DNA from 4 places in the Pseudomonas sp. NPDC077186 genome. Region 2 is predicted to be linked to each of the others. Evidence: riboswitches for the same ligand, from Rfam matches in the RefSeq annotation. Region 2 holds a riboswitch; each other region holds the start of a gene.
What was found. A riboswitch is a leader RNA that binds a small molecule or an ion and turns the genes downstream of it on or off. The one in region 2 is predicted to bind cobalamin.
Positions count from the first base shown of each region.

Region 1 (3,032 bases), on a different contig from region 2:
GCGAGAAAGGCCCGCGGGCGCCAATCACCTCGGCGCGCGGCGGCGCCGGCTCGGCCTGCAGGCAGCGCACCGTCCAGTGCTGGTGCGCGGGAATCTGGTGCAGATGGGCCAGCGGCTCGCGCCCGGAGGTGAACAACGGCCGCTGAAACGGCGCCAGCGCACGGGTCAATCCGTCCCAGTCGTCCACCTCGCGCCAGTCGTCATCCGCGCGCGGTTGCCAGCCAGGGCGACGCAATGCCCAGCAGGGCACGCCCGCCAGTTCTGCAGCGCGAGCGGCGTTATGGCTGATCTGCGCCGCATAGGGGTGGGTCAGATCCAGCAGCAGCTCGATGCTTTCGCGGTCGATAAAGGCGGCCAGGCCTTCGACGCCGCCAAAGCCGCCGACGCGCACGCGGCAGGCCAGGTCATCCGGCACCCGGCCGAGGCCGGCCAGGCTGTAGATGGTTTCCGGCCCGAGGCGACGGGCCAGGCGCAGCGCTTCGCTGGTGCCGCCGAGCAGCAGGAGTCGCGCACTCAAGGTTTGCGCACCGCCAGCAGGGTGATCGGCAGCGCCGCGCGCCAGGTATCGAAGCCGCCCAGCGGCTGCGCCTGGGCCACGGTGAGACGCAGCAGTTCGCCACCCTGCTGTTCGCGGAAGGCGACCAGCGCCGCCTCGCTCTGAATCGTTACCGCATTGGCCAGCAAGCGCCCGCCGGGCTTGAGCGCGGCCCAGCAGGCGTCCAGCACGCCGGGCACGGTGACGCCGCCGCCGATAAAGACCGAATCCGGCGCCGGCAATCCATCCAACGCCTCGGGCGCATGCCCGGCGACCAGCTGCAGGGCAGGTACGCCGAGGGCATCGCGGTTGTGGCGGATATGCGCCTGGCGCCCCTCGTTGGCCTCGATGGCGATGGCGCGGCAGGCCGGGTGTGCGCGCATCCACTCGATGCCGATGGAGCCACAACCGGCGCCGACATCCCACAGCAGCTCGCCGGGCAGCGGCGCCAGGCGCGCCAGGGTCACTGCGCGCACGTCGCGCTTGGTCAGTTGGCCGTCGTGGCGGTAGGCGTCGTCAGGCAGACCACAGGTCGGTGGCAGCAGGCGTGCTCCGGCGTCGGCCAGGCACTCCACGGCCAGCAGGTTGAGGTCGGCGCCGCGCGGCAGGCTCCAGCTTTCAGCCAGGCCATCGAGGCGGCGTTCATCCGGCCCGCCCAGGTGCTCCAGCAGGCACAGGCGACTGGCACCGAAGCCCCGCTCACGCAGCGCTACGGCGACCTGCGCGGGCGTATCGCCAGCGGCGCTCAATACCAGCAGGCGCACGCCGGGAAACAACCGCGAATTGAGGGTGGCCAGCGGCCGGCCGACCAGCGACAGCACCTCCACCTCCTGCAACGGCCAGCCCAGGCGCGCCGCCGCCAGCGACACCGAGGACGGCGCCGGCAATACCCGCAGCTCGTCGGCCGCCAGCTGGCGCGCCAGGCTGGCGCCGACGCCATAGAACATCGGGTCGCCGCTGGCCAGCACGCACAGCGCCTCGCCACGCCGGGCCAGCAGCGGTTCGAGGTCGAAGGGACTCGGCCAGGTCTCGCGCGCGGCGCCAATGCACGGCGGCAGCAAGGCCAGCTGGCGCGGCGCGCCGACGATGCGCGCGGCCGCCAGCAGGGCACGACGCGCGGCCTTGCCCAGGCCGGGGTAGCCGTCTTCGCCGATACCGACCAGAGTCAACCAGGGTTTCATCCAATGTCCTCGCACAGGCCCGACGGAGCGCCTGTCCGCGCTCCGGGCAAAGCGGGCATAATAGCGCCTTCGTCGGTGCCCCATGAGTCGATACGACTCAGTAAAGGGCCTAAGGAAACTCTGAAATAGTCGTCATTCCCGCGCAGGCGGGAAGCCAGAATCTCAGTAGTACCTGGGCTCCCGCCTTCGCGGGAGTGACGGTAAATGGCCATTTCAGAAATTCCCCAAGAGGGAACACGGTTCACCGTGGCTGCCCCCGCAACTGTAAACAGCGAGTCCAATGCAATCGGCCACTGGGTAACCGGGAAGGCGCGGCGGACGAAGACCTGTCAGCCAGGAGACCTGCCGACGAACGCTGGTCGCGAGTGCCAACATCGGGCGGGGTGTACCGATGCCATGGAATCCCCCGTGGGCGGATTTCGCTGGTTCGGTCGCCGCGTCGTTAGCCACAGGTGACCCCTTTGCCCGCGCCCGTTCGCCCTTCCGCCTGCCCCGGCCTGCTGCGCATCGTCCCCGCGCTGGACGGCGGCATCTGCCGCATCAAGCTGCCCGGCGGCGTGCTGCGCAGCGTTCAGGCGCGGGCGATTGCCGAGGCGGCCAGGCACTGCGCCAACGGCGTGCTGGAGCTGACCAACCGCAGCAACCTGCAGATCCGCGGCGTGCTGCCCGGCCAGGAAGGCACGTTGATCGACGCCCTGCTCGGCGCCGGCCTCGGCCCGCGCGTGGCCGCCGCCGACGATGTGCGCAACCTGCTGCTCAGCCCCGCCGCCGGCCTCGACCCGCAGGCGCGCATGGACCTGCGCCCGCTGGCCGGCCAGCTGCTCGACCTGCTGCAGGACAGCCCGGCGCTGCAGACGCTGTCGGCCAAGTTCGCCCTGCAGCTGGACGGCGGCGAGGCCCTGGCCATGCGCGAACACCCCCACGACCTGTGGCTGGCCGCCGAGGACGAGCGCCACCTGCTGCTGGGCCTGGCCGGCTGCCCCAATGACGCGCCGCTGGCGCGCATCGAGGCGCCCCAGGCGCTCGAGCTGGTGCGCCAGCTGCTGCTGCTGTTTCTCGAACTGGCCACGCCCGAGCAGTCGCGTATGCGCCAGCTGCTCGGCCATATCTCGCCGGATGAACTGCTACGGCGCCTGCAGGCGCGCCTGAATTTCCCCCTGCAGCCGCCACCGGCCAATTGGCAGCCTGCCGCCACCGTCGAGCGCACGCCGGCAGGGATTTATCCACAGGCGCAGAATGGCCTGTGCATGGTCGCCGCCGGCGCCCGCCTCGGCCGCCTGCACGCCGAACAGCTGCTGGCGCTGGCCGAGCTGAGC
Region 1 covers NZ_JBITWE010000003.1:580,621-583,652, reverse strand. Annotated here, with positions in the region: gene ACIGKL_RS14700 (cobalt-precorrin-6A reductase) at 1-517, opposite strand, end outside; gene cbiE (precorrin-6y C5,15-methyltransferase (decarboxylating) subunit CbiE) at 514-1,716, opposite strand; cobalamin riboswitch at 1,898-2,081, shown strand; gene cobG (precorrin-3B synthase) at 2,178-3,032, shown strand, end outside.
Region 1: another riboswitch for cobalamin. It lies ahead of cobG (precorrin-3B synthase); the one in region 2 lies ahead of cobO (cob(I)yrinic acid a,c-diamide adenosyltransferase).

Region 2 (3,032 bases):
TCACGACCCGTGTTGCCCTGCTCGTTCTCGCCCTGCTGCTGAGTGCCTGTAGCAGTCGCGCCCCCACCCCACAGCCCAGCTATCCACCAGCCACCGGCCAGTTCCAGGGCGGCGCCGACGACGTGCTGTTCCGCGCCCTCGGCCTGGTCGGCACGCCCTATCGCTACGGTGGCAATACCCCGGACGGCGGTTTCGACTGCAGCGGCCTGATCGGCTACGTCTACCGCGACGCCGCCGGCATCAGCCTGCCACGTTCGACCCGCGAGCTGAGCGCCATGCGCAGCCCCAATGTGCGCCGCGACGCCCTGCAGAGCGGTGACCTGGTGTTCTTCGCCACCAACGGCGGGCGCGGCGTCAGTCATGCCGGCATCTATGTCGGCGAGGGACGTTTCGTCCACGCGCCGTCTTCGGGCGGTACGGTGCGCCTGGACAGTCTGGACAACAGCTACTGGCAGCGCGCCTATCTGGACGCCAAGCGCGTGCTCGCCCCCGAACTGGCGCGCAATCCGTGACCCAGCGCAGCCTGCAACTCGACGACGCGCTCTACCAGTACCTGCTGGACGTCTCCCTGCGCGAGTCGCCGCTGCTCGCCCGCCTGCGTGCGGAAACCGCGCAGCTGAGCCAGGCACGTTGGCAGATCGCCCCGGAGCAGGGCCAGTTCATGGCCCTGCTGGTGCGCCTGCTCGGCGCCCGGCGGATCGTCGAGGTCGGCACCTTCACCGGCTACAGCGCCATTTGCCTGGCCGATGCCATGGGGTCGCAGGGCCAGCTGATCTGCTGCGACCTGCCCGGCGACTACAACGCCACCGCCCGCCGCTACTTCGCCGAGGCCGGGCTGACCGAGCGTATCCAGTGGCGTCTGGGCCCGGCGCTGGACAGCCTGGCGGCGCTGGAGGGCGAAGGGCAGGGCGACTTCGACCTGATCTTCGTCGACGCCGACAAGGCCAACTACCCGGCCTACCTGGAACAGGCGCTACGCCTGTTGCGCCAGGGCGGCCTGCTGCTGTTCGACAACACCCTGTGGAGCGGCCGGGTGTTACAGGCGCAGCCGGACAGTGCCGACACCCGCGCCATTCAGGCGCTGAACCGGGCGCTCAGGGACGATGCGCGCGTCGAGCTGTCGCTGCTGCCATTGGGTGACGGCCTGACCCTGTGCCGCAAGCGCTGAGCCGCCGTGGCGTTGACGCCCAACCCTCCCAGCCTCTACCCTGCGCGCCTTGCTTCAGGTGCCCGACGCCACGCGCGTACGAGGTGAAACAGGGAAGCCGGTTCAAATTCCGGCGCTGCCCCCGCAACGGTAGGTGAGTCAAACGCCGCTCTATTGCCACTGTGCTTCGTGCATGGGAAGGCGCGGCGCTAGCCCGCGAGGCTCGCTCACAAGCCCGGAGACCGGCCTGCTGCAGTCCACGGCATCGCGGAGGGCGTTGTCTGGCGTGCGGGCTCGCCTTCCCGGTGGCCCGCGCGCGCCGTTCTCCGCCTGCCTTGTCCAGCCCAGTGTGTTCGGGAGCGCAACGATGCCGCCATGCCAGCTTGCCAGTCGTGCACGGCGGCCTGCGCCCGGATGCCCGCAGACCAGGAAACCTCGATGAGCGAATCGACCGAACGCGACAGCGAATCGATCCCGCGCGACAGCGCATTGACCGAACGCGACGCCCGGCACCAGGCGCGCATGGCGCGCAAGAAGGCGCTGATCGACGCGAAGATCGCCCAGGCCCAGGACCAGTACGGCCTGCTGCTGGTGCACAGCGGCAATGGCAAGGGCAAGAGCAGCAGCGCCTTCGGCATGGTCGCCCGCGCCCTCGGCCACGGCATCAGGGTTGGCGTGGTGCAATTTATCAAGGGCGCCGCCAGCACCGGCGAGGAAACCTTCTTTCGCCGTTTCCCCGAGGAAGTCAGCTACCACGTGATGGGCGAGGGCTTCACCTGGGAGACCCAGGATCGCCAGCGCGATATCGCCAAGGCGGGCGAGGCCTGGGCCGTTGCGCAGCGCCTGCTGAACGACGAGGGCGTCGGCCTGGTGGTGCTGGACGAGCTGAATATCGCCCTCAAGCACGGTTATCTGCAGCTCGATGCGGTGCTCGCCGATATCCAGGCACGGCCGCTCCTGCAGCACGTGGTGGTGACCGGGCGCGGCGCCTTGCCGGGGATGATCGAGGCGGCCGATACGGTGACCGAGATGAGCCTGGTCAAGCATGCCTTCAAGGCCGGGGTGAAGGCGCAGAAGGGGGTCGAGTTTTGACTTCGCGCCAGTGCCCGGCGCTGCTGATCGCCGCGCCCGCCTCAGGGCAGGGCAAGACCACCGTCACCGCCGCCCTGGCGCGCCTGCACAGCCGCCAGGGACGGCGGGTACGGGTGTTCAAGTGCGGCCCGGACTTTCTCGACCCGATGATCCTCGCCCGCGCCAGCGGCGCGCCGGTGTACCAGCTCGACCTGGCGATGGTCGGCGAGGCCGAAAGCCGCCGCCTGCTCTGGCAGGCGGCGGGCGAGGCCGAGCTGATCCTGATCGAAGGGGTGATGGGCCTGTTCGACGGCCAGCCCTCGGCGGCCGACCTGGCGCGGCAGTTCGGCGTGCCGGTGCTGGGGGTGATCGACGGTTCGGCCATGGCCCAGACCTTCGGCGCCCTGGCCCATGGGCTGGCGACCTTCCAGGCCGACCTGCCGTTCGCCGGGGTGCTCGGCAACCGGGTGGCCAGCGCGCGCCATGGCGAGATTCTGCGCGCTGCGTTGCCGAGCACCATTCGTTGGTACGGCGCCTTGCCGCGCAATGCTGCGGTGGAGCTGCCCAGCCGTCACCTGGGGCTGGTGCAGGCGCAGGAACTGGCCGACCTCGACACGCGCCTGGACGCCGCCGCCGATGCCCTGGCCGCCAGCGCCGAGGTGGCCTTGCCGGCGCCAGTGCGCTTCGCCGCGCCACCACCGCGGGCGGTCGAGCCGCTGCTGGCCGGCGTGCGCATCGGCGTGGCGCGCGACGGCGCCTTCGCCTTTCTCTATCAGGCCAACCTCGATCTGCTGTGCGAGCTGGGCGCCGAAAT
Region 2 covers NZ_JBITWE010000007.1:49,474-52,505, reverse strand. Annotated here, with positions in the region: gene ACIGKL_RS22165 (C40 family peptidase) at 1-512, shown strand, start outside; gene ACIGKL_RS22160 (O-methyltransferase) at 509-1,168, shown strand; cobalamin riboswitch at 1,208-1,413, shown strand; gene cobO (cob(I)yrinic acid a,c-diamide adenosyltransferase) at 1,586-2,239, shown strand; gene ACIGKL_RS22150 (cobyrinate a,c-diamide synthase) at 2,236-3,032, shown strand, end outside.

Region 3 (3,032 bases), on a different contig from region 2:
GCCTGCTCAGCCTGCTCCTGTTGCCCCTGCTCGCTCCCGTCCTGCTCGCCGGCGAGCTGGACGGCCACTACCACGCCAACCTCGACGGCCAGCCGGCCGAGCTGATCCTGCGCAGCCAGGGTCAGTCGGTGGAGGGGCAATACGTGGAAAACCAGCGCCTGCGCCTGAACCTCAAGGGTCATTACGACGGCCAGCTGCTGCGCGCCGAGATCAGCGACCCGCAGTCCGGGCTGCTGATCGCCAACATGAACGCCACCTACGCCAACGCCATGCTCAACGTCAGCATCGCCGCGCGCGACCCGCGCAACGGCCAGGTGCTGGAGCGCCAGGCGCTGTTCCAGCGCGGCGCGCCGGCCAGCGCGCCGACTGCAGCGGAGCGCCTGGATCCGGCGCTGATCGGCACCTGGATCCACGAGAAGCAGATCAACAGCGGCGGCGCCAACTTCGCCTCGTTTTCCACCCTGCTGACCCTGCAGCTGGGCGCCGACGGCAGCGTCGCGCAGTGGAGCCTGGCGGCCGGCGGCGGCAGCGACTGGAGCTTCAACAGCCCGGGCGAGCTGCAATACCGCGGCCGCTGGCGCAGCGACAACGGCGTGCTGCTGGTGCGCCTGGACGGCGCCGCCGACTACCAGCCCGCCGCTTACTATCGCTTCAGCGACCCCTACCTGGTCACCGAGAGCAATACCGGCAAGATGATCTGGCAGCGCCGCCAGTAGCGCTGCGGGTCAGGCGGCCTGGTGCAGGCGCACGTTGAACAGCGGGCCCTGGCTGAAACGCGCCAGCGCCTTGGCCGCGGCCAGCACGCCCAGATCGATCAGCGGCTCGACCAGGATCACGCTCATATAGGCCAGGCCGAAGCTGCCCACCGCGGCCAGGTTATCCGCGGCGAAACCCTGGCCGTAGAAAGCCCAGAACGCCACCCAGGCGACGATGCCGCCCTGGTAGGCGGTCGACAGCGCCAGCGCCTGCTTGTAGGAGAGATCCACGTAGGCGGTGCCCGGCGCGACAATGCGCTTGGCCAGCAGCTGGATGCCCCACAGCGGCAGCAGCAGGGTGGTGACGTTCATGCCGTACTGCGGCAGGTCGAACTGGGCGAACAGCAGCCCCTGCAACAACAGGCCGGCGGCCAGGCCGATGGCCGCGGCGCCGGCGCCGAACAGCAGCAACAGGGTCGAGCCGAGGATCAGGTGCACCTCCGAGACACCCACCGGGTGATGCGGCAAGACCTCGAAGAAGCAGAACACCAGGGCGGTGGTCAACAGGCTGCGCAGCGCCAGGGCGACCGCCCCACCGTTGTCGCGGATGGCATCGCGGGCGAGTTGGGCGGTCAGGCCGAAGCCGGCGACGGCCGTGGCGTAGCTGAGCAGGATCTTGGCGCCTTCGACGACGCCGGGTTCGATATGCATAAGGGTTCCTTGGTCGCGCCCACCGCGCGACGATCCGGATGGAGGGGATGGGCGCAAGCGCCCGACGGCGATGGCAGGTCTCCTGGCTCGCGGCTCGACCCTTCGCCCGCCTTCCCGGCCGGTGGGCCAGTGGCATATGGGCGTCGTTCGCCGCTTACAGTTGCGGGGGCAGCCAGGGCATTGGCGACATGCGCCGCACCCTGTTCCCTTTTCATCCGACCCTGGGGCCGGAACCATCGGCGGCCACCTTACCCGGCGGCACGGACAAAAGACAGTGCCCGGCGTCTTAGGCCGTATGACGCAAGCAGGTGAAAAGGCCACTGGCGTTGGCACACAGCTGCCCCTGAGCGTCGTGCAGCGTGGCCTGCACCGCGACCTGTCGCCCGTCGCGCTGCAGCACGCGGGCTTCGGTACGTAGCGGCAAGGCCGCCGGGCCGATTGGGCGCAGGTAATTCACCTGCAGGCTGGCGGTCACATAGACCTCCTCGGCGCTGGCCTGCGAGTACACCGCCAGCCCCAGCGCCGCATCGAACAGCGTGGCGGTGTAGCCGCCATGCACACCGCCGAGCGGATTGAAGTGCACGGCCGGCGGCTGACTGCTGAAGCCCGCCACCCCGGCTGCAGCCTGCAGCTGGGAAATGCCGTAATCGGCACCGATGTCACCGGCCAGCCAGGCCCGTAACCGTTCAAAGAGACTGGCGTGCATGTTCATGCCTTAGATCAGCTGCGGCATGCTGCGCGCCAGCAGTGCTTCGACGTCGACGCCGCGCGGCAGGGTGCCGTAGACGCGGCCGCGGCCTTCCAGGCGGCTGGCGATAAAGGCGTCGCTCACCACGCTGTTTCCGGCCTCCAGCAGCAGCTTGGCCTGCAGCGCCACGGCCACGTCCTCGGTGAGCTGGCGGGCGCGGTACTGGATATCGGCGGTATCCGCAAAATCGGCCTTCAAGCGCTGGATATGCGCCTTCAGCCGCGCATCGCCGTGGCCGTCGCCCAGCTCGGCGAACAGCGCACCGAGCACGCCGGGCTCCTTGGACAGGGCGCGCAGCACGTCCAGGCATTGCACGTTGCCCGAGCCCTCCCAGATCGAGTTGACCGGCGCCTCGCGATACAGGCGCGGCAGGATGGTTTCCTCAACGTAGCCGGCGCCGCCCATGCATTCGCTGGCCTCGTAGACCATCTCCGGCGCGCGCTTGCAGATCCAGTACTTGCCGACGGCGGTGACCAGGCGGGCGAACTTGTCTTCCTGCTCGTCATGCAGGTGATCCAGCGCGCGGCCCATGCGCATGGACAAGGCCAGCGCCGCCTCGCTTTCCAGCGCCAGGTCGGCCAGCACGTTCTGCATCAGCGGCTGGTCGGCGAGCAGCTTGCCACCCACCTGGCGATGCGCGCAGTGGTGCGCGGCCTGGGTCAGCGCCTGGCGCATCAGGCTGCTGGAGCCGACCATGCAGTCGAAGCGGGTCATGGCCACCATCTCGATGATGGTCGGCACGCCGCGCCCCTCCTCGCCGAGCATCCAGGCGAAGGCGCCGCGGTACTCCACCTCGCTGGAGGCGTTGGCCCAGTTGCCCAGCTTGTTCTTCAGGCGCTGGATATAGAACTGGTTGCGCGTGCCGTCCGGGCGGTGGC
Region 3 covers NZ_JBITWE010000002.1:227,478-230,509, forward strand. Annotated here, with positions in the region: gene ACIGKL_RS09685 (hypothetical protein) at 1-716, shown strand, start outside; gene ACIGKL_RS09690 (energy-coupling factor ABC transporter permease) at 726-1,406, opposite strand; cobalamin riboswitch at 1,461-1,659, opposite strand; gene ACIGKL_RS09695 (PaaI family thioesterase) at 1,693-2,118, opposite strand; gene ACIGKL_RS09700 (acyl-CoA dehydrogenase family protein) at 2,122-3,032, opposite strand, start outside.
Region 3: another riboswitch for cobalamin. It lies ahead of ACIGKL_RS09690 (energy-coupling factor ABC transporter permease); the one in region 2 lies ahead of cobO (cob(I)yrinic acid a,c-diamide adenosyltransferase).

Region 4 (3,032 bases), on a different contig from region 2:
CTTCAGCTCGGCCTCGATGGCCGCGCGGTCGAGCTGCTGGCCGATCAGCACCAGGCGGCTCAGGCGCGGCTCGTCGGCCTGCCAGGCGCGGTCGAAGTGGCGATCGAAGCGCTGGCCCACACCCTGCACCAGCAGGCGCATCGGCTTGCCAGGGATGGCCGCGAAGCCCTTCACGCGCAGGATGCCGTGTTTGCCCACCGCGTCCTTCAGTGCGGTCAGCAGGCGCGCCTCCTCGGCCTGCGGTAGTTCCACGTGGAACGCGTCAAATTCCTCGTGATCGTGGTCCTCGTCCTCATCGTCATGATGGGTACGGCGGCTGTCGATATGCAGCTCGGTTTCGCTGTTCAGGCCCAGCAGCACGTCCAGCGGCAGCTCGCCGCCGTGCGCCTCGATCACCTTGACCGCCGGCGGCAGCTCCTCGGCCACCTCGGCGCGCACCGCGGCCAGCGCCTCGGCGTCGAGCAGGTCGGCCTTGTTGAGAATCACCAGGTCGGCGCTGGCCAGCTGGTCGGCGAACAGCTCGTGCAGCGGCGATTCGTGGTCGAGGTTGGCGTCGAGCTGGCGCTGCGCGTCCACCTGATCGGGGAAGGCGGCGAAGGTGCCGGCGAGCACCGCCGGGCTGTCGACCACGGTGATCACCGCATCGACCGTGCAGGCGTTGCGGATTTCCGGCCAGTTGAAGGCCTGCACCAGCGGCTTGGGCAGGGCCAGGCCGCTGGTCTCGATGAGGATATGGTCGAGGTCGCCACGCCGCGCCACCAGCTCGCGCATCACCGGGAAGAACTCCTCCTGCACGGTGCAGCACAGGCAGCCGTTGGCCAGTTCAAAGACGCGGCCCATGGCCTCTTCCTCGCTGCAGCCGATGGCGCACTGCTTGAGGATCTCGCCGTCGATGCCCAACTCGCCGAACTCGTTGACGATCACCGCGATACGGCGGCCTTCGGCGTGGGCCAGCAGATGGCGCAGCAAGGTGGTTTTGCCGGCACCGAGAAAACCGGTGACGATGGTGACAGGCAGTTTGGCGAGGGTTTTCATGAAGGGCCCCGTGGCGTCGGTAAGTTCGACGGACGGGTACGCGCAGGCGGGCACGCAGGGGCGTGCTGGCCGCGTCGGATCACCCCGTCCGAGCAAATGGCTGGTCAATCGAGGCAGGTCTCCTGGCTCACGGTCTGCACGCTTGTGCATCCTTCACCTTCCCGCTGTTGAGCAGTGGTGTATCGAAGGAATTTCGACCGTTTACAGTTGCGGGGGCAGCCAGGGCATCGACCCTGTTCCCTCTTAGCTTCCCGGCGGCAATGCCGGGCAGAACCTCGAACGCGAGAAGGCTACGCAGGCCGCGGCGCTCGGTCAATCGCGGTTGACCGGTGGGGAGCGTCATGTTGAGCTACGCCGCCACTCCGCCCGAACAGCGCTTATGTTGCCTCCCCCTTCCGAACCCCGCTCAGCTTCGTCGCTCCAGGTCGTCGCCGGACTGGGTTGCCGCCGTGGCTGCAGCCTGGACGAGCTGCTAGCCCTGCTTATCCACAGCCTGAGCCAGCATAAGCTGACGGTGGATAACCTGGCCGGATTGGCCAGCATCGCCCACAAGCGCGAGGAGACGGCACTGCAGGCACTGGCCGAGCAGCTGAAGCTGAGGCTGCAGTTCTTCAGCAGCAAAGAACTCGCGCCTCAGCAGTCGGCCACCGGCGGCAGCGCCCTGGTGCAGTCCGTCACCGGCAGCCCCGCGGTGGCCGAGCCCTGTGCCCTGAGCCTGGCCGCCCGCCTGGGCGCCACGCCTCGTCTGCTCGGCGAGAAGAACCGCACGGCCAACGCCACCTGTGCGCTGGCCACTTTCGACAGAGAACCCGCAGCATGACCGTCTACTTTATCGGCGCCGGCCCCGGCGACCCGGAGCTGATCACCGTCAAGGGCCAGCGCCTGATCCGTTCGTGCGCGGTGATCCTGTACGCCGGCTCGCTGGTACCGGAAGCGGTTATTGCGGGCAATAGCGCCGAACGAGTGGTCAACACCGCCGAATTGCACCTGAGCGAGATTATCGAGCTGCTGCGCCAGGCGCACGAACGCGGCCAGGACGTGGCCCGCGTGCACTCCGGCGACCCCTCGCTGTACGGCGCCATCGGCGAGCAGATTCGCGAGCTGCGTGCCCTCGGCATTCCCTTCGAGATCGTCCCCGGCGTCACCGCCACCGCCGCTTGCGCCGCCTTGCTGGAAAGCGAGCTGACCCTGCCGGGCGTCGCCCAGACCCTGATCCTCACCCGCTACGGCAGCACCTCGCCGATGCCCGAGGGCGAGCAGTTGCACGACCTGGCGCGGCACCGCGCGACCCTGGCCATCCATCTCGGCGTGCGTCAGCTGCCGGCCATAGTGGCCGACCTGCTGCCGCACTACGGCGCCGACTGCCCCATCGCGGTGATCCACAGAGCAAGCTGGCCGGATCAGGACTGGGTGCAGGGCACCCTGGCCGATATCGAGGCCAAGGTCGCCGCCAAGGACTTTCGCCGCACCGCGCTGATCCTGGTCGGCCGCGTGCTCGCTCCCGGCGCCTTCGCCGAATCGGCGCTGTATGACGCTGGGCATCGCCACCTCTACCGTCCCGGCAGAGACTGAGCCACTGGCGAGAAAGCGTACAAGCCGCTGGATGCCTTGATATACCTAGCCTACAAGCGCTTATCAACAGGATAGAAGGCGAGTTATCCAAGCGCTCTGTGGATAGTGGCAAAGCGCCGATCAATTCTTGTGCAAGTGGCTGGAAGGCCCTGTCTATCGGGGCCTTGGCCAGGTATCAAAAGGATCTCCACAAGACGATCCACGCCAACTGTGAGCAACTGCTCAGAGCTGTACCTCCACCCGCTTGATACCCAGGCCGCGCAGTTCGAGTATCAGGGCATCCAGGCTGGCGAAGGACTCCACCTGCTCGGCGGCGTCGACCAGGAAGAAACTGCGTCCGCCTTCCTTCCTGAACAACAGGATCCACTCGCGGGGGTTGGCCGGGTTGGCGATGACCTGGGTGTCGAACACCGCGCCATCGGCCA
Region 4 covers NZ_JBITWE010000003.1:567,184-570,215, reverse strand. Annotated here, with positions in the region: gene cobW (cobalamin biosynthesis protein CobW) at 1-1,035, opposite strand, end outside; cobalamin riboswitch at 1,130-1,328, opposite strand; gene ACIGKL_RS14645 (cobalamin biosynthesis protein) at 1,415-1,855, shown strand; gene cobM (precorrin-4 C(11)-methyltransferase) at 1,852-2,607, shown strand; gene ACIGKL_RS14635 (hypothetical protein) at 2,830-3,032, opposite strand, start outside.
Region 4: another riboswitch for cobalamin. It lies ahead of cobW (cobalamin biosynthesis protein CobW); the one in region 2 lies ahead of cobO (cob(I)yrinic acid a,c-diamide adenosyltransferase).